DNA from 4 places in the Lederbergia sp. B243.17 genome. Region 4 is predicted to be linked to each of the others. Evidence: predicted binding sites of a transcription regulator. Region 4 holds the regulator's gene; each other region holds the start of a gene.
The links. The regulator Rex, encoded in region 4, represses fermentation and respiration genes when NADH is low (regulators of the CRP and FNR family bind a similar motif). The targets are predictions, from matches to a motif close to TTGTGAAATATTTCACAA.

Region 1 (5,769 bases), on a different contig from region 4:
AAAGTTCTCGGGAAGACGAATTTCGGAAGCACGGCAGTCGCAGGCCTCGCCTCTCTTCCAGGCATGATGTGCACTTGCTGTGCAGCTCCGGTAGCAGCCGGTCTCAGGAAGAAACAAGCATCTGTCGGGGCAAGCCTGGCGTTTTGGCTCGGCAACCCGACGCTGAATCCGGCAGCTCTTATCTTCATGACGTTTGTACTGTCTTGGAAATTTACGCTGCTCCGGCTTGTGTTTGGTATTGCCCTGACATTTGGGGTCAGCTATTTGGCCAACCGGCTTGTCCCGGCAACGGAGAAGGTGGATATGGACCAAGTGCTGAAAGACGCAGAGGAGGAAGAAAAAGGGCCGCTCTTCACCCGCTGGTTGAAAAGCCTTGGAAGCATGACGCTCTATATTGTACCTGCCTATTTCCTTTCGGTGCTCTTGATGGGCGCGGTCCGTGTCTGGCTGTTCCCGCATGTCAGTGAGGCGGCATCCAATTCATTGCTGACAATCATTCTTTTCTCGCTTGCCGGCATGCTGTTCGTTATTCCAACAGCTGCAGAAATACCGATCATCCAGACCTTTATGTCCTTCGGGCTTGGAGGCGGTCCTGCCGCAGCGCTGCTGATTACCCTTCCTGCCATCAGCCTGCCGTCGTTGTTGCTTGTCGCCCGTTCTTTCCCGCGGAAAGTTCTCTGGTTTACAGCCGCTTCGGTTGTGGTGCTTGGCATCGTCAGCGGCATGATAGGAAAGTTTCTTTTATAATGAAGAAAAGCTGTCCGTTTGCGGGCAGCTTTTTGTCTATAAAGTCTATCAGTGTTCTCTTACAGTAATGGCTGGGGAGAAGGAGACAGTCCTGCAGTCCTCAATGTCTTCGTTCTTCAATAAGCCGAGTTCTATGGCAGAGGCAATCTTAATAGGATTCGGCTTTTTCACCGTCTCGATCAGTTCTTCAAGCTGCAGTTTTTCCAGACGGTGAACGGCCTCCTCTGTAAAACCTTCTGACCTTCGGATTTGCCGCTGCACGCTCCAGCCTGCAATTTTCAGCTCGCCTTTTTGCTGCATGCCGAATGTCTCATCAAAAAAATCGTGAAATTGAAGCTTCAACTCATTTAATTTCCTGTCAATCTCCTTTTTCTGTTTTGTCAGCTGATGGTAAGTTTCAAGCATCTCACCTGTAATCTGTATAGCTTGTCTTTTGGCCATGCCACTCTTCCTCCCAATAACGTTATTCGCTCAAACATATGGAGAGGAAATGCTTTCTATGCCTCTTTTTGTTCAAGAACCTTATGGTAAAAAATAGAAAACAGCTTGAAAAACGGTTATGGATGCAATATGATGAAAGCAAAAGCAGTAATTTCGTGTTAGCAGTCGGTAATTTCTTCACCGATTTATTCTTTAAGGAATTGCGAATACATTTAGGGGATGGCATCATGCATGCTGTGATTCAGTCCAGCTTATCCAATATAGCGATCATTTTTTTGATGCATTTATGCATTGAAGTGTTGATCAGTAAGCGGGGAAAACTGCCCCGTTTTGTCTTTTTTACGGGGATGGTAGGAATTGTTACGCTAGCCGTAGGGGCAATGTTTTATCTGCCAATCCATTATGGAGGCTATTCTGTCGATTTGCGGGCCATCCCGCTTCTCTTTTTCTCATTTATGTGGGGGTGGAGATACGTTCTTCCCGCCCTTGCCTTGTCGAGTATTTGGAGTTTGAGCATCGGAGGCGTGGAAGCCATTTATCCAGTCGTTTTTGGAATGGTTCTTCCAGTCGCCGTGACACTCGTATTTTGCACACGCTACAAAAGGAAGATCGGATCATTTTCCCTCTTCCTCCTAATCCTTTTTACTTGGGTCGTGTCCGATTTTCCTTTCCTGTTAAGCGGAATCGCCAGCGGACCAAAAGGCCTGTTTTTCTTGCGTCTTGTTCTGTTCCAGCTCACTTCTTATATCCTTTATTTCTTTATTCGGGCTTCTGCAGGCGAAAACAAATTGAAGGAACAGCTCCGTTACTTTGCGGAACGCGATCCTCTCACCGGTCTGCTGAACATTAGAACATTCGGAATGAAGATACTTGATGCCAAGCAAAAGGATAAGCGAATGTTTATCTCCATGATTGATATTGACCATTTCAAACAGATCAATGATACATTTGGGCACTTACAAGGTGATGCGATATTAAGGAGTGTAGCCGGTGAACTTAGCTGCCTTGTTTCAGAACTGAGCAATGAGGCAGAGTTAGGGAGATATGGCGGTGAAGAATTCATTTTGTACATGCCGGCAGAAACGGAAGCGGTTATGAAAGTTGCAGCTGAACGGCTTCGGGACGCTCTGGAAAGAAAACAATTTTTCGCAGAGGGTACCAGGCAAAAGGAGAGGGTTCTTCTGACGATTTCAATCGGGATCGCCGAAATGAGGAACACCGACCAGTTTTACGAGGCTGTTGAATTGGCGGATCATTCTCTGTATAAATCAAAAAATAGCGGCCGTAATCAAATCCATTTTGCCGGGTCTACTTCATAGCGGTAAGGTAGCACGGATCACCAATGAGGCGATCCGTGTTTTTTTCGTTTGCGTTCCATACAGCCAATGGTTTGACAAGAAAATCCATGTGACATACGATTAATCATAGCTGAAGAGTCGGAATAAATTTCCTTGGGAGTGGATAGGATGCTTGAACTATTTACCAAGACAGAGCGCCAGAGAAATTGGCTGGATAAACTCGAAAAGAAAAAAGCGCGAATTGCCGATAAAGCTGTACAAGTGGATGAAGAAGCCTCTTTTCCATTTGAAGCATTTGAGGAATTGAAGAAGATAGGATACACGGCGTTCACATTGCCAGAATCTTACGGCGGGGGAGGGGCTGGAGTATATGATCTTCTTCTCGTGCAGGAGACACTCGCAAGCTATGATGCGAACGCGGCTCTGTCGATCGGCTGGCACATGAGTGTTGTCGGCGAAATTTATGAGAGGAAGCGATGGACAGAGGATCAGCTCGCCGCCTTTGCGAAAAAGGTGCTTGATGGTGCAATCGTCAATCGGTCTGTTACAGAAGCAGAAACAGGGAGCCCGACAAGAGGCGGCCGGCCGCAAACGACTGCCAAGAAACGGGACGGAAAATACGTGCTTAACGGCAGAAAGACATTCACGACTGCGTCTCCAGTCCTCACTGATATCCTCGTCTCTGCTTGGATAGAAGAGGACGAGACAATCGGTTTCTTTTTGACGCCCCGGGATACGAAGGGGATGGATATAGAGGAAACATGGGATGTTCTGTCAATGAGAGGAACAGGAAGCCATGATCTTGTACTGAAGGATGTGGTTGTCGACGCTTCCCAGCTTGTGGAGATAGGAATGGATCGAAGCGGTTCGCTGAATGGCTGGATGCTCCATATTCCCGCCTGCTACCTTGGTATCGCACAGGCAGCAAGAGATTACGCGATTGATTTTGCCAATCAGCATTCTCCGAACAGTATCAAGGGAACAATCAGCCAATTGCCGAATGTCCAGCAGCAGCTTGGGGAGATCGACTTGGAACTCATCAAGGCAAGGCATGTTTTGTACAGCATTGCCGAGGCGTACGATGATCCCATGAGGCGGCCATATATGGAAAATGAACTGTCGGTTGCCAAGCATGCTGTTACAAATGCTGCTCTTACTGTAGTCGATAAGGCGATGCGGGTTGTCGGAGCGAAAAGCCTGCAGCGGAGTAATCCACTGCAGCGATACTACCGAGATGTACGTGCAGGATTGCATAATCCCCCAATGGATGACATGACCATTAAAAAGCTCGCCCTTTCTGCCATCAAAGCAAAGGAAGATTGATCATTTATTCTTTACGGCAGGGGAGCACAAAGACAATTTTTCGCCATAACTTCGGAGAAAAACGGATAAAAAACGACTGGAAAAGGTATTGGAAACGCCTTTTTCAGTCGTTTTTCTTATTGTCAATGGAAAATTTGTTACACCGTTACAGGTAAAAATTTCATGTAAAAAAGCCGCCTATCTTCTATCGAAAATTTGTAACATATTTCACAAACTTTCCGGTCCTTTTGGTATAGAATAGAAGGAGTATTGCTCACTATTTCACGAACTAGGAGGATGTAATATGGAAGAGGTTATCTTGTCCCGTATCCAGTTCGCATCGACAACGCTGTTTCACTTTATTTTCGTACCGTTATCGATCGGCCTGGCTTTCATCATAGCGATTATGCAGACAATGTATTTGATTAAAAAAGATGACATCTATAAAAAGATGACGAAATTCTGGGGTACCTTTTTCCTCATCAACTTCGCTGTCGGCGTTGTAACAGGAATCATCCAGGAATTCCAATTCGGAATGAATTGGTCGGCCTATTCCCGGTTCGTTGGAGACGTATTTGGGGCGCCGCTTGCGATTGAGGCACTGCTTGCTTTCTTTATGGAGTCGACTTTTATTGGCCTTTGGATCTTTGGCTGGGATCGGATACCGAAGAAACTGCATCTCGCGAGCATCTGGCTCGTTTCCATCGGAACCATCCTTTCAGCATTTTGGATTCTGGCAGCAAACTCGTTCATGCAAAATCCGGTCGGTTATGTAATCCGGAACGGCCGTGCGGAGATGACTGATATCGTAGCTCTCCTGACAAATCCGAAACTGTGGGTTGCTTTCCCGCATACAATTGCCGGAAGTTTTGCAACAGGTGCCTTTTTCATTATAGGGGTCAGTGCATGGGGCCTTCTGAGAAAGAAAGATATCGATTTCTACAAACGTTCTATGACCGTTTCACTCGTCGTTGGCTTGGCAGCGGGTCTCGGTCTTGCCTTTTCAGGCCATGCCCAAGCAACCTATCTGATGGGCGCACAGCCAATGAAAATGGCTGCGGCTGAAGCGCTGTGGGAAGATAGCGGCGATCCGGCAGCATGGACCGTTATTGCGAATATCGACACTGAAAATCACAAAAGTACTTCAAGAATTGAAGTTCCATATTTGCTCAGTTACCTTGCTTATGGTCAATTCCATGGAAAAGTCGAAGGGATGGACACCCTTCAGAAAAAAATGGAGGCTATCCACGGACCTGGAAACTACATCCCGCCGGTAAAAACAACGTTCTGGAGCTTCCGGATCATGGCGGGAACGGGTGGCGTGCTGATTGTACTCAGCGCTCTTGGCCTATTCCTGATGTGGAGGAAAAAAATAACAGCGAGCGCTCTTTATCTCAAGCTGCTCGTATTTGCGATATTCTTGCCGTTCATCGGCAACTCTTTTGGCTGGATCATGTCTGAGATGGGACGCCAGCCTTGGGTAGTAAACGGATTAATGAGAACAGCGGACGGGGTCTCCCCTAACGTTAGCGCCGGACAGATCCTCTTCTCGCTGATCTCCTTCTCGCTCATTTATACTTTGCTTGCTGTTGCGATGGTGTACCTGTTTGTCCGTGTAATCAAACAGGGGCCGCACGAAAAGCCAAAAGAGGATGTTTCTGCAACAGATCCTTTTGGAACAGGAGGAATGAAACATGCAGCTCAGTGAATTATGGTTTGTTTTGGTAGGCGTCCTGTTTGTCGGTTTTGTTTTCCTGGAGGGATTCGATTTCGGCGTTGGGATGAGCACGAAGTTCCTTGCGCGCAATGATATTGAAAAAAGGGTGCTGATCAACACGATCGGCCCCTTCTGGGATGCCAATGAAGTGTGGCTGATCACGGCAGGCGGTGCCATGTTTGCCGCCTTCCCGCATTGGTATGCGACACTATTCAGCGGCTATTATATCCCGTTTGTCGTCCTGCTTCTCGCTTTGATCGCAAG
Region 2 (5,769 bases), on a different contig from region 4:
ACAACTTATAAAGGGTTGTGCTTTTTTGTAGGGAAAGGGACGGGTTCTCTGTGCCTGGGAAAATGCAAAGGGAAAGGTAACTGTCCTTTAACTGAACTGATCTGCAGATTGGGTCAGTTTTCATTTGTCTATTTGCTAAAATGCCTTATAATGAGATAGGATTTATTTTTGTTGTTATTCTCTCTCAAGGCGGCTTATTCTCCAGTTTTAGTGGTAAGCTTGATGTATAGAAAGTGGGCGGATTAAATGAGAAAAATTGGATTCGATTCGGAGAAATATTTGCAAGAGCAATCTGCCTATATCCTGGAACGGGTGCGGCAATATGACAAGCTATACTTGGAATTTGGCGGAAAATTGATCGGGGACAAGCATGCGAAGCGTGTTCTGCCTGGATTTGACGAAGATGCCAAGATAAAACTACTGCACACGCTGAAGGACAACGCAGAAATTATTATCTGTGTGTATGCCGGAGACATCGAGCGGAACAAAGTCCGTGAAGATTACGGCATCACATATGACCAGGATGTATTGCGGTTAATCGATGAATACCGGGCATATGGCATTTCCGTCAACAGTGTCCTGATCACTCGTTATCAAGAGCAGCCAACTGCCAAAGTCTTCATGACCAAGCTGGAGAGAAGCGGCATTAATGTTTACACTCATAAGGAGATCAAAGGATATCCGACAAATGTGGAAGCGGTCATCGGCGAGGAAGGATTTGCCGTGAATCCTTATATCGAAACGACGAAGCCGATCGTAGTGGTGACTGCACCCGGTCCGGCAAGCGGAAAGCTAGCGACTTGCCTGAACCAAATGTACCATGAGAATAAATTGGGCAATAAAGCCGGCTATGCGAAGTTTGAGACGTTCCCTGTTTGGAATTTGCCGTTGAAGCACCCGGTGAACATCGCTTATGAAGCAGCAACCGTCGATTTGAAAGACGTGAATATGATTGACAATTACCACTTTGAAGCGTACGGGGAAGTGGCGATTAATTACAACCGTGATATGGAGACGTTCCCTGTCATCAAGCGGATCATTGAAAGAATCACCGGAAAGGATTCTGTATACCGTTCCCCGACTGATATGGGCGTCAACCGCCTGAAGACAGGCATCACCGATGATGCTATTGTTCAGGAAGCGGCTAAACAGGAAATCATCCGGCGCAGCTTTGTCGTGGAAAATGACTATAAAAAAGGAATTGCCGACGAGGAAAGCGTGCGCCATATGCAGGTGATTCTTGAAGAGACGGACTTAAAGAAAGAAGACCGTGCGCCTGTTTTGCCTGCCCGCAATTATGCAAAGGCAGTGGAAGAAAGGATAGGCAGCACAAATTTGCAGGCGGTTATCGCGATTGAACTGCCAAATGGTGAGATGATCACCGGCAGGACGACAACATTGATGGATGCATCGGCAGCCGCGATTTTGAACGCATTGAAGAAATTGGCCAATGTCGCAGACGAAATCGATCTGTTGTCACCGATGATTCTACAGACGATTCAACGCCTGAAAACCGATGATTTAAACAGCAAAGTCCCGACACTAAGCGCCAATGAGGTGCTAATTGCCCTGGCGATAAGTGCTGTTACAAATCCTACCTCTGAGCTTGCTTACAAGCAATTGCCAAATTTGAAAGACACTCAAGCTCACTCTACGGTTGTACTGAACAGGGACAACGAACAGACCTTTAAGAAGCTTGGCATCGACATCACAAACGACCCTGTATACCCGACTGAGAACCTTTACTACAATTAATAAAGAAAACGCCTGCCTATCCTTCTTATATGGAAGTCTGGGCAAGGCGTTTTTTAATGGGAAGCGAATAAACAAAACGGTATGGGCAACTCTAATACTGCTCTAACAATGAACTGAGGAGGGGTATTATGGTTAAAGACTCAAAAGCGCCTAAGAAGAAAAGAACCGAGACGCCTAAAATACCGGTTGAACAGCAAAGAGGGAAAGCGAAGTCGAATTCCAGCGGCGGTAGAAATTAACCTTTCGACAAGCAGGGGCCAGGCACCGATCAGCACGGAAGTCCGGAAGGTGTCTGGCCGATTCCATAGGTCAGCCCCTATGCCTTCCCCTAAAACAATGGATGCCTCGATCATCTTTAGTGACCCTATTTTCCTGTCCCTGACAAGAGAAACCGCGTCCACGGCAAGCAGTCAGGCTCGATGAACAAAAAAACTTTGCGCTGTGTCCAGTGCAAAGTTTTTTTGTGGATCTGACCACTGAATCCCGGAAAAATTTTAAAATCCTGCTGGATTATTTGATATAATTTTAAACAATAGAGAACAAATAAAATTGGGGGATGGCTTGATGACTGTTGCACAACTAGAGTTAAGTCCGGAAAGTTTATTTACAGCGATTAAGCAATCTTTGGCGATGATTTTATTTGACCCAAACGGGAAGATTATGTGGGCGAATGATAAATTTGCCCAAGTTGTTGGCTATACGGAGAAAGAGCTTGCCAAGATGCATCATAGTGAACTATGTGCAAAGGAGTTTGCCGGCAGTTCTGAGTACACATCGTTTTGGAATAGCCTACGGAACAGCGAGGCATTCCACGATAAGGTGGAACGTGTCCGGAGAAACGGGGAACCCCTTTGGCTCGATGCGATGTATACCCCGGTCGTCGGAGAAACGGGAGGGGTAATCGGTGTGATTAAGATTGCAACGGACATTACCAACCAAGAAACGGTGATCAAGGAAAGTTCCGATGAGCTAATGGCATTGGTGGAGGAAATGAGCACAAGTACGAAAGTGGTCCATCAGGCAACACAGCTGGCCGTCAGCAATATCGCCAAGCTAAAAGAGGAATCCGAATACGTAGAGGAGCATGTGGAGAAGATTGGACTCATGGCCCAAACTGTTAAGAACATTGCCTCGCAATCAAACCTACTTGGGTTGAATGCGAGCATTGAAGCAGCACGGGCAGGCGAGTATGGAAGGGGCTTCTCTGTAGTCGCAGGTGAAGTGCGGAAAATGGCGGATACGAGCAAGGGTTCCGCGGAAGAAATTTCACAGCAGCTGGAACAGATTGCAAGCTCCGTCTCATCCATGACAGAGGCAGTAAACAAAGTGAAAGAGAATATAAGCCAGAACTCGTTCTCTGTCGAGGAGCTGAAGAAGGCACATGATCAAGTTATACAAACAGCGGAGAAGCTGGCGAGTATCCTCTAGGCCGGGAGACGGCTACTGCAATTAAAGGACCGATTTGCCGGCTTTGAAAAAATCTATCCAGCAGCCGGATCGGCAAGAGTACATATGGTAGCATAAAGACATCCTTTTGCGTGTGCAGAGGGATGTTTTTCTATGTGTATTTTTGAATAATTTGTTACAGTCAATATTTTTTCTTCTCTATGTGAATAGATTCACATAGTAATTTTCCGGCAAAGGTGTATACTGTTGGTATAAGGAAGTTTGCTCAGTAGTGAGCAAACAGTCGCATGTACAATCTTTTTACATGGAGGTTAGTAAAATGAAAGCATGGAACGGGTTCAACGATGGCAAATGGCAGAAGGAAATTGATGTACGGGATTTCATTTTGGCCAATTTCACTTCGTATACTGGCAACGATGAATTTTTAGCGGGTCCGACAGAACGGACATTGGGTTTATGGGATCAAGTGATGGAGCTGACGAAGCAGGAACGTGAAAACGGCGGGGTGCTGGATCTGGATACGAAGGTCGTGTCTACGATTACCTCTCACGGACCAGGTTATTTAGATAAAGAAAAAGAACAGGTAGTAGGTTTTCAGACGGACCGGCCGTTTAAACGTTCGCTCCAGCCATTCGGCGGAATTCGGATGGCGATGGATGCTGCTGAAGCATATGGGTTTCAAGTAGAAGAGGATATCGTCAAGATCTTTACGGAATACCGCAAAACACATAACCAAGGCGTATTTGATGCTTACACTCCGGAAATGAGGATGGCAAGGAAAGCGGGAATCATTACAGGGCTTCCTGATGCGTATGGACGCGGAAGGATCATTGGCGACTACCGCCGAGTGGCGCTGTATGGGGTGGACCGTCTCATCGAAGACAAGAAGAAGGATCTGGATCTGATCGGCAACGGCACGATGTCTGATGATGTAATCCGTGACCGGGAAGAAACGTCTGAGCAAATCCGTGCGCTGCAGGAGTTGAAGCAGCTTGCCGTATCGTACGGGTATGACATTTCCGGGCCTGCTGCCAATGCAAGAGAGGCGTTCCAATGGTTGTATTTCGCTTACTTGGCTGCGATTAAAGAGCAAAATGGGGCAGCGATGAGTCTCGGCCGTGTATCGACCTTCCTTGATGTCTATATCGAAAGGGATCTGGAAAACGGCTTCTTAACCGAAGAGGAAGCGCAAGAAATCGTCGACCATTTTGTCATGAAGCTGCGCCTGGTCAAATTCGCAAGAACCCCTGATTACAATGAATTGTTCAGCGGGGACCCAACATGGGTAACAGAATCACTGGGGGGTGTGGCGCAGGATGGCCGTCCGCTGGTGACAAAGAACTCGTACCGCTTCCTGCACACATTGGATAACCTGGGGCCAGCGCCAGAACCGAATTTAACAGTCCTATGGTCTGTCAAACTGCCGGATAACTATAAAAAGTATTGTGCGAAAATGTCAATAAAAACAAGCTCGATCCAATACGAGAACGATGATATCATGCGGGAAACATATGGAGATGACTACGGGATTGCGTGTTGTGTATCTGCGATGGCGATCGGCAAGCAAATGCAGTTCTTCGGTGCGAGGGCGAATCTCGCAAAAGCCTTGCTGTACGCAGTCAATGGTGGTGTCGATGAAAAACTGAAAATCCAAGTCGCCCCGGCGTATGCACCGATCACTTCTGAATGCCTTGAGTATGAAGAGGTTCTCAAGAAATACGATGTCGTCCTTGACTGGCTAGCCGGATTGTATGTAAACACACTGAACATCATCCACTATATGCATGATAAATACAGCTATGAACGTCTCGAAATGGCGCTTCACGACCGGGAAATCATGCGTACGATGGCTTGTGGAATCGCCGGATTGTCTGTTGTCGCCGACTCTCTGAGTGCCATCAAATATGCGAATGTAAAAACAATCCGTGATGAAAACGGAATTGTCGTAGATTACGAGATTGAAGGGGACTTCCCGAAATACGGCAACAATGATGACCGGGTCGATGAGATTGCAGTGGAGCTCGTCAAACGCTTCATGAACAAAATCAAAAAACATAAAACCTACCGCAATGCCGTCCACACACAATCTGTATTGACGATCACATCGAACGTCGTATACGGAAAGAAAACAGGCAATACACCGGACGGACGCAAAGCGGGCGAACCATTCGCTCCAGGTGCGAACCCATTGCATGGCCGTGATACGAAGGGAACATTGGCATCTCTGAGCTCTGTTGCAAAGCTGCCATATGAATATGCACTTGATGGAATTTCAAATACCTTCTCGATCGTACCGAAAGCGCTTGGCAGGGAAGAGGAAACAAGGATCGCCAATCTCGCCGGCCTGCTTGATGGATACGCCATGAAGAAAGGCCACCATTTAAATGTGAACGTGTTTGATAGAGAAACCTTGTTAGATGCGATGGAGCATCCGGAACTATACCCGCAGTTGACAATCCGTGTATCCGGGTATGCTGTCAACTTCATTAAACTGACGAGAGAGCAGCAAATTGATGTAATCAACCGGACATTCCACGAAAGCATGTAAATCGTTTAAGATGTACGAGAAAGTAAGGAGGGCGCAAAGCATGAATGGACGCATACATT
Region 3 (5,769 bases), on a different contig from region 4:
TTGTCACGGCAAAAGCAACGGGCAAAACCCAGGCTCGTGTCATGATTCCTGGGCAGGAAACCATCCTTGTCTATCTGGAAGTGAAGGAACTTCCGCAGGATATTGTCACGTATTCGGTGAACAAGAAAGAATTGGCGCTCGGCGTCGGCCAGCAGGAGCAGCTGATCGTGACCGAAACGACAGTAAAACCTGATGGCACGGTCATTGAGAAAGACGTAACAGGCACAGGGACATACAATGTCGTCAATAATAAGGTGGCGACGGTGAAAAAAGGATTGGTCACCGCTCTGGCACCGGGCAAAACGCAAGTGCGCGTCATGCTGCCGGAACAGGAAACGATCTATGTGTACCTTGAAGTGAAGGAACTTCCGCAAGACATTATCACCTACTCGGTGAACAAGAAAGAATTGACACTTGGTGTCGGCCAGCAGGAGCAGCTATTCGTGACCGAAACGACGGTCAAGCCGGACGGAACTGTGCTGGAGAAAGATATTACGGGGCTTGGCACGTATAATGTTGTCGACAATACGGTCGCCACTGTGAAAAAGGGTCTTGTTACCGCAAAAACCGCCGGGAAGACACAGGTACGGGCCAACTTCTCCGGCCAGGAGCCGATTTACGTTTATCTTGAAGTGAAAGATCTGCCTCAGGACATCGTCACGTATGAAGTGAATAAAAAAGATTTGCAGCTTGAAACCGGCCAGCAGGAACAATTGAAGGTTACGCAGGTAACGATGAAGCCGGATGGGCGTATCCTTGAAAAGGACGTAACAGCCGCTTCGAAATTCGGTGTCGTGAACCCTGAGGTGGCTACAGTGCAACGGGGGCTGGTGACTGCTCTTAAAGCAGGCAAAACGCAAGTGAAAGTAACAGCGCCGGAACAGGAACCGATTTTTGTCTACTTGGAAGTGACCGGCGGAGCAGCGGATAAGACCACTGTATCCATTGATACGGAATCGCTTGCGCTGAAAGTTGGCGAAGAAGCTAGGGTGATTGTTACGGAAGCGACAACAAAGGCCGACGGAACAAAAACAGAGCGTGATGTTTCCGGTGAAACGGTCTTTACCAGCGGAGATGAAGCGGTGGCAACGGCAACGGGCGGCAAAGTGACGGCCGTGAAAGCTGGGTCCACGTTTATCACCGCATCCTATAAAGATTTTACTGCATCCATCCAGCTCAGTGTTGAAGAAGCTGCCCAGGATCAGGTCGCTTACTCCGTTAATAAGACAGACATCGCACTTCAGGCAGGAGGACAGGACAGGCTGATGGTGCTCGAAACGACAGAAAAAGCGGACGGGTCCTATACAATCCGTGACGTCACGGAAGAAGCCTCTCTGTACAGCGCTGACGAGAATGTCGCAACCGTTAGCGGGCAAGGGATGGTCTCGGCAATCAGCACGGGTACAACCGAAATTCATGTCTTATTTGGGGATTTTACAGCGGCCGTCACGGTGAAAGTCGAAGAAGCGGCTGTACCGGCGCCTGAAACGAATACTCATATTGTAACAGCAGAAAGCATCGCTCCATTTTTGGACAATAAGAAGGAAAAGCAAATCATCATTGACGTGCTTGACTTGGAAGATGAAGTCAATGTGGAACTTGGATTGGGTGTGCTTGACCTGATTAAAGAATCGAAAAAAGCATTTGTTATCCAAAAGGGGGGAGCCATCTTCACGTTTGAGGATGGTGCGGTAAAAGAACTTGCATCCAAATCGGGAGGCGAAGTAACAATCGCCATCAGCAAAAGGGATGCCAGCAATATGGCAGAGGCTGTTTCTGACCTTTTCACGCTTGAGTTTTATAAAGGCGCAGGGGAAAGCAAGCAGCTTCTGGATCATTACAAAAAGGATATCGAGCTGATTGTGCCGATTGATTTATCAAAAGTGGTGAAGACAAATAAGTTGGCCGTGCTTGATGTAAACAGCAATAAGACCATGAAAGCGAAGTATAAGAAAGATCAGCTTAGCTTTGAAACCGAAGGATCCGGCAGCTTTGTTGTTGTCAACGATTGAGGGAATACCCAAGATTTAATAGCCAAAACCACTTGCAAAAGTAGAGAGAAAGAGGTATTATAACAATACAAGCTGCATTGTTCGTACTGATATTAAGTTTTAACCTTTAAGCTGTAACAGGGAGTTTAAAATTGAAACCGGAATGACATATCTCCGTCTAAATGACAAGGAGGGCATGCAAGAAGGCTTCTGCAAACACCCACTTTGAGGAGTGGTGGTTTAAAACTTTCTTTTCTTTAAATACGGCAAAGGCGGCTGTTACCTTTAAACTGACAAACCAGTTCCTAGATGGAACTGGTTTTTTTGTGCTTTTAACGGAGAGAGTATCCTGAGGACAAGGAGAAGAATGTTTTTTCCTGCCTGCGAATGGTTAAAATAGATGTAAGAAGACTGGGTGCATCTTTGCCCTGTCAGCGAGGAGGGCGATGAAATGGAAATATCTCCGCAACGGCGCGTCGAATTGCATGGCTTTAATAACCTGACGAAAGCGCTGAGCTTTAATATGTACGATGTTTGTTATACAAGGACACGCGAGGAGCGGGAAGCGTATATTGATTACATTGATGAACAATATAATGCAGACCGGCTGACGAAAATATTAAATCATGTAGCGGATATTATCGGGGCGCATGTTTTGAATGTGGCCAAGCAGGATTATGTGCCGCAGGGGGCGAGTGTGACCGTACTTATCTCTGAAGGGCCGATTGTGGAAGTCCCGGCAGACACGTATGAAGAAACACCCGGGCCGCTTCCTGGTAACGTCGTCTTCCAACTGGATAAGAGCCATATCACGGTCCATACGTACCCGGAATATCATCCTGATGAAGGGATCAGCACATTCCGGGCCGATATCGATGTTGCAACATGCGGTGAAATTTCCCCGCTTAAGGCGCTGAATTATTTGATCCGTTCTTTTGAAACGGATGTCATGTCTGTTGACTACCGGGTCCGCGGCTTTACAAGAGCAAAGGATGGCCACAAGCTTTTCATTGATCACGACATCAATTCCATCCAAAACTATATTCCGGACGATTTAAAAGAAATGTACGACATGATTGATGTGAATGTGTATCAAGATAATATTTTCCACACGAAATGCAAATTGAAAGAATTCGACTTGAATAACTATCTTTTCGGTTATACGAAGGACAAATTAAGTGCTGAGCAAACAATCGAAATCACCGAAAGATTGAAGATTGAAATGGACGAGATTTTTTACGGAAAAAACATTGTTCCGGACTGGGATCGCTGAGAGAACCTGCAGCGCTGGGGGCTTGTCCTCCGGCGCTTTTACTGTATCTGAATGAAGAGGGGTGGAAGCGGAGGAGAAATGTGGCAGAATGTTGACATTGCTTAAAAGGGGTTGCTTTCCTTGAAGAAGGGTTGTATATTAAGAGTGTAAAGAGAATGTGAAATAATTCACAAGTGAATTTACAAAATCAGCTGATAATGAACTTATTTTTTTACAAGTTTATGTGAATAATTTCACAAGATCTACAAAAAATAAGGAGTGAGTCAAAATGAACAAATGGTATGAAAATCGTTGGGTAGCAGTCGTCTGGACAGTATTGCGTGTATGGCTCGGTGTACAATGGCTGGAAGCAGGTTGGCATAAGCTGGCAGGAGGAGGATTTGATACGACAGGATTCCTTCAAGGGGCAATAGCAAAAGCAGGTGGAGAAGCACCTTTAGTCCAAGGTTGGTACGCAGGATTCCTGGAAAACGTAGCGTTGCCAAATGCGCAAATCTTCAACATCCTCATCCCATGGGGTGAAATACTAGTCGGGGCTGGACTTATCCTTGGAGCTTTGGCACTTCCAGCATTGATTGCAGGAGCGTTCATGAACCTGAACTTCTTGATGGCAGGTACAATCAGCACGAATCCGCTCCTACTCGCAGCAGCAATCATTCTCCTCTTTGTCCTAAATGGAACAACTCGTTACGGGGTCGATCGCTTCTTGATTCCAGCAGCTGCCAAAACGATCAAAGACAAGCACATCTTCAAAAAACATCATGGGGCTGCAGCGCACTAAAGCAGAAATGGATAGATAGAGGAATCATAACTGGGCATTAGGAATAGGGCGAAAAAATTCGCTCTATTTTTTATGTTCTTGGATTTTTGGGTCCAAGCGTTTATAATACGTCTATCATGTTTGTATAGACTAGCTGCCCGCAATACGCGCGGCAGGATGGAAGGTACTTCCTTTAAGGGGGTGGAGCTAACATGGCAATCATTATTTCCTTATTGCCAGGGTGTGCAGCGTCTCACGCAAAGCCTGTATGGAAAGGCGATCCTTTGTGTGAGGCGGAGATTATAGGTTATCGCCGATAAAGCAGCTTGCTGCTGCATACAGCTTTGCACCTTATTCAAAAACAAAAATAAGGAGCTGGCTTTAAATGACAAATGCAAAGAAAATAGAAGGACCATTTATTAAGAGCGATCAGTACCATTTTATTAAAATGCAGGCAAAACATCTTGTAAACGGGCACATGACGGTGAATGATAAAGGGGTGCTGGATGCCTTAAAATCCCTTTCCGTTGAAAAAGTATTGGACCGGTTCGATGCTCTGAATGATGGCCAGCTGCAATTGCTGCAAGAACTGGCAACCGTTCAAACCCATGATGAAGAGGCAGCTTATTTGGAAAAACTGATTGAATATGTGATCCCTTTTCAGGAAGTTTCCGAGCAAACACTAAAAAAGCTGTTTCCAAAGGTAAAAAAGCTGAAAATGCCAAAATGGGATCAGGATTTCCGGGAAATCTCTTATTTAAGCTGGGATGATGAAGGTTCTGATAAAAGATATATCGTCGCCCCTTTTGAGAACAAATTGATAGGCTTGCAGGGAACATTTAAAAGCTTGAATCAAAAAGGCATTTGCACTCTTTGCAACCGCAACGAAGACATCGGAATGTTCTTGACGGAGAAAAAAGGAGCATCAGTTGGCACGTTTACCAAAAGAGGCAATACGATCTGCAAAGACAGCATCCAGTGCAACCAGTACATTACTGACGCTGCCAAACTTGTAAACTTTCTTCAAACCCTGAAATAACCCGAGAAAATTTCTTGGACTCCAGTCAGGTATAAGGTATAGAGAGCCTGTCCGCCACCTTGGAAAAGAGCAGCAGGCGGGACAAATGGGGGGAGATTTGATGTTTGTTCATGAAATCGAGGACGGTCTGTATTTAAAGCTGCTGGATATGCAGGATAGTGAGCGCATGTTTGAGCTTGTGGATCGGTCGCGCAATTATTTGAAGGAATGGCTTTCCTGGGTCGACCGGACGGAGACAATCAAGGATTCCGAATCATTTATCCGATTTTGCCGACAAGAGTATGCGGAAAATAAAGGTCTGCATGCAGCCATTATATTCAATGGGGAAATGGCAGGCGTAGCAGGGTTCAATACTATCAATTGGTCGAACAAAACGGCTTATATCGGTTATTGGCTTGGCGAGGGGTACCAAGGAAAAGGGATCATGACGAAGACGGCGCAATCACTTGTAAGGTATGCCTTTGATGAACTGGCACTCAATAAAGTTGAAATCCGGGCAGCAGCCGGGAATGCCAAGAGCCGCAGCATTCCGGAGCGCCTCGGATTTGTCGAAGAGGGCTGTTTGCGCCAGGCAGAGTGGCTGTATGACCATTTTGTCGACCATGTTGTTTATGGCATGCTGAAGGAAGAATGGCAGAAGAAGGCTGTGTAGCGGCTAAGCGGTAATGCTTTGTGGAAAGAGGGCTGGCGAATGTCCATAGGATGG
Region 4 (5,769 bases):
GTTTTTCAATTTCATCTTTCTTCCCCCTTATTTTGAATGTCGTATCGATAACATTTGATCGGATAGTCACCGCCGGCAAGGTCATAGCACGGCTCACGCCGGTAACCGAAAGCTTCGTATAGTTTTACAGCCTTTTCCATCGTGTCGGTCGTATGCAGAAAAATACTCTTTTTACCGCACTCTTTTGCATGTTGTACCGCTGCAGTGAGGAGCTTTCTTGCGGCTCCCCCGCCCCGCGCATCCGGATGCACGCCGAGGAAGCGGATGATCGGGGAGTCGATTGTGAGCGGCCAGTCTCTATAGGCGATGTCAGACGAAGGGAACACCTGGATGCTTCCAACAATCCGACCCTCCTGCTCAGCGATAAACACGCGGCCCTCATCGGAGCGGCCGACAGACAGGACGAGCTCTTTTGCATACGCCGGCCACTTCTCCGGGCCGAATATCCGTTTGAACTGCCAGTAGCTCTCCAAAAGCATCCGCTGAACCTCTTGCCTTTCACCGATCGCCATTTCCCGGATCAAAACGGTATGCTCCACTGTGCTTTTCATATGAACACCTCTTCCTCTAAGAATGATTCCTTGCTTATCGGTTCTGGCCGTAACAGTTCAAACGATCGGTATCGTTCCGCCTCTCTGCGAATCGGTGTGTGAAGAATGAATTCATGGATACCGTAAGCGTGGTGCAGCCGGTCCAGCTCTGCCTTCACCTCCTCTGGCGATCCGGCAATCATTCCCGCTTCCAAGCTTTCCGTCTCAAACGGCTCCTTCGCCTGTTCTCCATAGGCAAGCACTTGTTCATAAGATTGGACGGTCAATCTTGCACTGTTTCGGGGTTTGATGGCGAACAGCCTGTTTTCCTCGGCAATTTTTTTCGCTTCCTTGCCGTCCGAGGCTGCCAGCACAGAAACGGCAGCGACGATTTTCCCTTCCGGGTAGCCTGCGGTATACGCGGAGACTGCTTCCTTCAGCACATCCTCACCGCCAGCAAGGAACTTCGCAAAAACGAGATTGACCTTTTCCTTTGCCGCCAATTCGGCGCTGGACGCACTGCCTCCGAGCAGGAAGATTTCCGGTTTAACGGTCGGCTGTGGATAAGCCTGGATTCCCGCAAGCCGATGGTCTTCTGCGACATTTTGGTCAACAAGCTGTTTTAAGAATGATAGTTTCTCTTCAAAGCTTGCACCGACTTGGCCATCGCGCAGTGCTTCGGTGGATAGCGGGAATCCCCCTGGCGATTTCCCAACTCCGAGATCCACTCTGCCAGGGGCAAGTGACGCCAAGACGTGAAAATTCTCGGCTACTTTATAAGGGCTGTAGTGCTGCAGCATGATTCCCCCTGCTCCGATTTTGATCGTGCTCGTGCGGGCGAGCAGATGGGCGATCAGCACCTCGGGGGATGAGCCGGCAATCCCCTTCATCTGATGATGCTCTGCCACCCAGAATCGGTCGTACCCCCATTCCTCTGCCTTCCTCGCAAGCCTCGTCGTCTTCTGCAATGCGTCCGCCCCTGTATCTCCGGGGAATACCGGGCTTTGATCCAGAATTCCTACTTTGTAGGTCATGGCTTCTCCCTCCTTTGAATGAAAAAAAGACATCTCACCACCTTTAATAAGGATGGGAAGATGCCTTTAGTTGTCTAATCGGCTCTCTTTATTTTTTGTGATTTACAATGATTTTCGTTCCTTTGCCTTGAGCGGGTACCGCTTTTTCTCCGTTGTCTCAATCTGAGTGATCTGCCCTTCGTGCACAGTGATGACAAGTGATCCATATTCGAGCTTTTGCAAGGCGGCCATAATGTCCTTCAGCACACTTGCCTTTTCAGTTGCCATTCGCATCCCTCCAAGTGTAAAAAAACCTCTTCTGAAAATAAGAAGAGGTTTGGGTCCATAAAAAAATGGTCTCTTCTTATCTTTCAGGCATTGCTCATACCTGCTGGAATTGGCACAGTACCTAATAGGTCTGCTGCCGAGGCTTCAAAGGGCCAGTCCCTCCACCTCTCTGGATAAGAAAACTCGTATTCAGTTGGCTGATGCTCTCCGTGTGGGAGTGACCTCATCTTACCCCAAGCAGAATCTTCCGTCAATAGGAAAAACAATAAGTTTTTTAAAATCCGATTGGTTTACTTGTATTTATCGCAAAAAAAACAGCGTCCCCTCTTCAGGACGCCGGTTTCTATTCTAGATTGGATTCACGTTTCCGTTGTTCTTCTGCAGCCAGCACTTTCCGGTAGCCGACTTTCGCCACACCAATGCTGATTTCATAAAGGATGAGCAGCGGCACCGTCACCATCATGTGGGAGACCACATCAGGCGGCGTAATGAAAGCTGCAATCACCAGCAGAATGAAATACGCGTATTTGCGCGTCCGGATCAAAAAGTCCGGTGTGATGATTCCGAGCCTCGTCAAGAAGAGCATGACGACAGGCAATTGGAACAATAGTCCGAACGGAAGTGTAATTTGAAACAAAAATTGGAAGTATTCATTGATGCCAATCGTCGTTTGGATGTCCATGTTGCCGGACAAACCGAGCATAAACTTGATGACGAACGGAAACAGGACAAAATATGAAAAGGCAACCCCTGCGATAAAAAGGAGAAATGCAAACGGGATATAGGCTAATGTTGCCCTCCGCTCCTTTTCCAGCAGACCGGGAGAAATGAATGACCATAGCTGGTACAAAATAACCGGTGATGTCAAAATGATTCCCATGACAAATACCATTTTCATATAAACTTTGAACGGATCGGTTACCCGAAATGCGTTCATCGTCAGCTCACTTGCTATGTCCGCATTCTGGACGATGCGGATCAGCGGCTGTGCAAAAAAGAAACTGGCGATTACTGCCAATACGAAGAAAACGACTATGATGATCAGCCGTTTTCGCAGTTCGCCTATATGTTCAAAAATCGTCATTTCATTCTGACTCATAGTTGTTTCATCCTATCATTGGCCGGCGTCTTTTTTGTCCTTCTCATCATCTTCACCCAGGCCCTTTGTTGCGTTCTTAAACTCACGCAGCGTATTGCCGGCAGCCTTGCCAAGCTCAGGTAATTTTTTCGGGCCAAAAATCAATATTGCGACAAATGCAATGATCATCAAGCTTCCTGCACCTGCTCCCATTGCGCCCACCTCCTTCTAATAGATATAGTGTAACGGAAAACAAGCCTTTTGGCTATCTGCAGTTTTTATATATCCTGTGAATTTTCCGTGTCGCCGCTCTCTTCATTCGTATAGTTTTTCAAGAAGTAGATGAGCGACTGCAGTTCGACTGCCAAATCAATGTGGTGCACCCGAATCGATGGCGGCACCGACAGCCTCGCTGGCGTGAAATTAAGAATTCCTTTTACATTCGTGTTCCTCAGCCTGTCGGTAATCGGCTGCGCTGAACTCGCCGGCACGGTCAGGATGACAGCAGAGACATCCTCCCGGACCAGTTCCTTCTCAAGATCGTCCAGGTCAAAAATCGGCACCCCGCTGATCTTCTTTCCGACCTTATCCTTATCGACATCAAAAGCCATCGAAATCTTCGTGCTGTTGTTCTTTTGGAAATTGTAGTTCAGAAATGCCGTCCCCAGGTTTCCGACTCCGATCAATGCCACTTTGGCGATTTCATCCTGATCGAGGGTCTTCCGGAAAAAGGAGAGCAGATAGTTTACATTATACCCATAGCCCTTTTTTCCAAGCGCTCCGAAATAGGAAAAATCCCGGCGGATCGTTGCAGAGTCGACCTTAACAGCTTCGCTCAGCTCTGCCGACGAAACACGCTGCTTTCCAGAAGCATGCAGATTTTTCAAGAACCGGTAATAGAGCGGCAGCCGCTTCGCCGTTGCCTGCGGGATTTTCGTCTGTTCGTCATTCATTTATTTTTCCTCCAAAAAGCCAAAGGATTCCTTGCCTGCTGCAAAGAACCGACTGTCAGATTTGGCGCTGATAATCTTTTCCGGTCGAGCCGCCCGTTTTTTCAATCAAAAATGTTGGACCAATGACCATTCCTTTGTCGATCGCCTTGCACATGTCGTACACTGTCAGGGCTGCTGCCGATACAGCGGTCAGGGCTTCCATCTCCACGCCCGTTTTGCCGAACGTCTTGACGGCTCCGCGGATGAGAAGACGCCAAGACATGTCACCCTTCACCCATTCAAAAGAGATGTCGATCCCTTTGAGCGGAATGGGATGGCACATTGGGATGATGTCCCATGTCTTCTTGGCGGCCATAATGCCCGCCACTTGAGCGACAGCCAGTACATCGCCCTTCTTGATTTCCCCTGCCTGTATATGTCTATATATTTGTTCATTCACTTCTATGCTTGACTGGGCGATTGCCGTCCGGACTGTATCCGGTTTCGAACTGACGTCGACCATTTTCGCCCGGCCTTCTTCGTTGAAATGCGTCAATTTGTCCACAGCCAACACCTCCTTTCTATCATACACTATTTCCCCCGACCTGTCTTTTCCTGACCGAAAAAGGCGATGATTGCCGAGAATGGTGGAAATACGGTACACTTGCTATGAAACTAGAGGTGAAAATTATGATGCTTCTTCAGGTGCAGCAATTAACAAAATACTTTGGTGCTGAACTGATTTTATCAAATATAAAAATGGAAATTCAGCTCCGCGACCGGATTGCCCTTGTGGGTCGCAACGGGGCGGGCAAGTCGACCTTGCTGAAAATGATTGCCGGGCAGCTCTCCTATGACGGCGGGAACATCATTAAGCCGAACGAGGTGACCATCGGCTATCTGGCACAGGACAACGGCCTGGAATCTTCCCTATCGATCTGGGATGAGATGCTGACGGTCTTTGAGAATCTTCGCAGCATGGAAAAGAACATTCGCAGGATCGAGCTTGACCTGTCCAACCCGTCGATCTATGAAGATGCCGGGCAATATGAGAAGCTGCTCGCAGAATATGATAAATTGCAAGTGACCTTCAAGGATGCGGGCGGCTACCAATACGAATCGGATATCCGCTCGGTCCTCCACGGCCTCCGCTTCTATCAGGAAGATTACGGGATGCAGATCTCGTCCTTGAGCGGCGGGCAGAAAACACGCCTTGCCCTTGCCAAGCTGTTGCTGACGAAACCCGATGTACTGATTTTGGACGAGCCGACGAACCATCTCGACATCGAAACGCTCTCCTGGCTTGAGCAGTATTTGCAAAGCTACGCAGGCGCAATCCTAATTGTTTCCCACGACCGCTATTTTCTCGACAAAGTGGTGACACAGGTTTATGAATTGTCCCGCCACCACGTCAAAAAGTTCCATGGCAACTACAGCAAATACCTGGAACAGAAAGCGGAAAATTTTGAGCGGGAAATGAAGCTGTATGAAAAGCAGCAGGATGAAGTTGCGAAAATGCAGGAATTCATTCAACGGAATCTCGTTCGTGCGTCAACGACAAAACGGGCACAAAGCCGGCGGAAACGGCTGGAGAAGATGGAACTGATGGACAGGCCGGCCGGCGGGGAAAAGTCGGCCACTTTCTCTTTTGGAATCGAACGGCAGAGCGGGAACGATGTCATGAGGGTGGAGGATGCAGCGATCGGATACGGGGAGGAATTGTTGGCGAAGGGAGTTAATTTTTCCATCACCCGCGGCGACAGTATCGCGCTTGTCGGGCCGAACGGTGTCGGAAAATCAACACTTCTCAAGACGATTCTCGGCAAACTGCCGCTGCTTTCCGGTCACATCCGCAAAGGAACGAACGTGTCAATCGGTTATTATGATCAGGAGCAGGCCAACCTCTCATCGAATAAATCGGTACTTCA

Region 1: the regulator Rex is predicted to act here: its motif matches at 4,005-4,022, upstream of AC0TWI_RS09485 (cytochrome ubiquinol oxidase subunit I).
Region 2: the regulator Rex is predicted to act here: its motif matches at 3,363-3,380, upstream of pflB (formate C-acetyltransferase).
Region 3: the regulator Rex is predicted to act here: its motif matches at 3,420-3,437, upstream of AC0TWI_RS15020 (DoxX family membrane protein).

What each region holds. Positions count from the first base shown of each region.
Region 1 is NZ_JBWBKF010000049.1:12,334-18,102, reverse strand. It holds gene AC0TWI_RS09505 (permease) at 1-747, shown strand, start outside; gene AC0TWI_RS09500 (hypothetical protein) at 796-1,188, opposite strand; gene AC0TWI_RS09495 (GGDEF domain-containing protein) at 1,416-2,507, shown strand; gene AC0TWI_RS09490 (acyl-CoA dehydrogenase family protein) at 2,655-3,809, shown strand; gene AC0TWI_RS09485 (cytochrome ubiquinol oxidase subunit I) at 4,093-5,496, shown strand; gene cydB (cytochrome d ubiquinol oxidase subunit II) at 5,483-5,769, shown strand, end outside.
Region 2 is NZ_JBWBKF010000085.1:184,819-190,587, reverse strand. It holds gene AC0TWI_RS17490 (DUF1846 domain-containing protein) at 247-1,755, shown strand; gene AC0TWI_RS17485 (methyl-accepting chemotaxis protein) at 2,320-3,183, shown strand; gene pflB (formate C-acetyltransferase) at 3,482-5,710, shown strand; gene pflA (pyruvate formate-lyase-activating protein) at 5,751-5,769, shown strand, end outside.
Region 3 is NZ_JBWBKF010000079.1:8,643-14,411, reverse strand. It holds gene AC0TWI_RS15030 (S8 family serine peptidase) at 1-2,012, shown strand, start outside; gene speD (adenosylmethionine decarboxylase) at 2,443-3,264, shown strand; gene AC0TWI_RS15020 (DoxX family membrane protein) at 3,533-4,045, shown strand; gene AC0TWI_RS15015 (FusB/FusC family EF-G-binding protein) at 4,410-5,063, shown strand; gene AC0TWI_RS15010 (GNAT family N-acetyltransferase) at 5,164-5,715, shown strand.
Region 4 is NZ_JBWBKF010000072.1:861-6,629, reverse strand. It holds gene AC0TWI_RS13225 (MetQ/NlpA family ABC transporter substrate-binding protein) at 1-9, opposite strand, end outside; gene AC0TWI_RS13220 (GNAT family N-acetyltransferase) at 12-551, opposite strand; gene AC0TWI_RS13215 (LLM class flavin-dependent oxidoreductase) at 548-1,564, opposite strand; gene AC0TWI_RS13210 (YezD family protein) at 1,667-1,831, opposite strand; SAM riboswitch class I at 1,905-2,011, opposite strand; gene tatC (twin-arginine translocase subunit TatC) at 2,175-2,930, opposite strand; gene AC0TWI_RS13200 (twin-arginine translocase TatA/TatE family subunit) at 2,946-3,122, opposite strand; gene AC0TWI_RS13195 (redox-sensing transcriptional repressor Rex) at 3,188-3,862, opposite strand; gene moaC (cyclic pyranopterin monophosphate synthase MoaC) at 3,918-4,406, opposite strand; gene AC0TWI_RS13185 (ABC-F family ATP-binding cassette domain-containing protein) at 4,532-5,769, shown strand, end outside.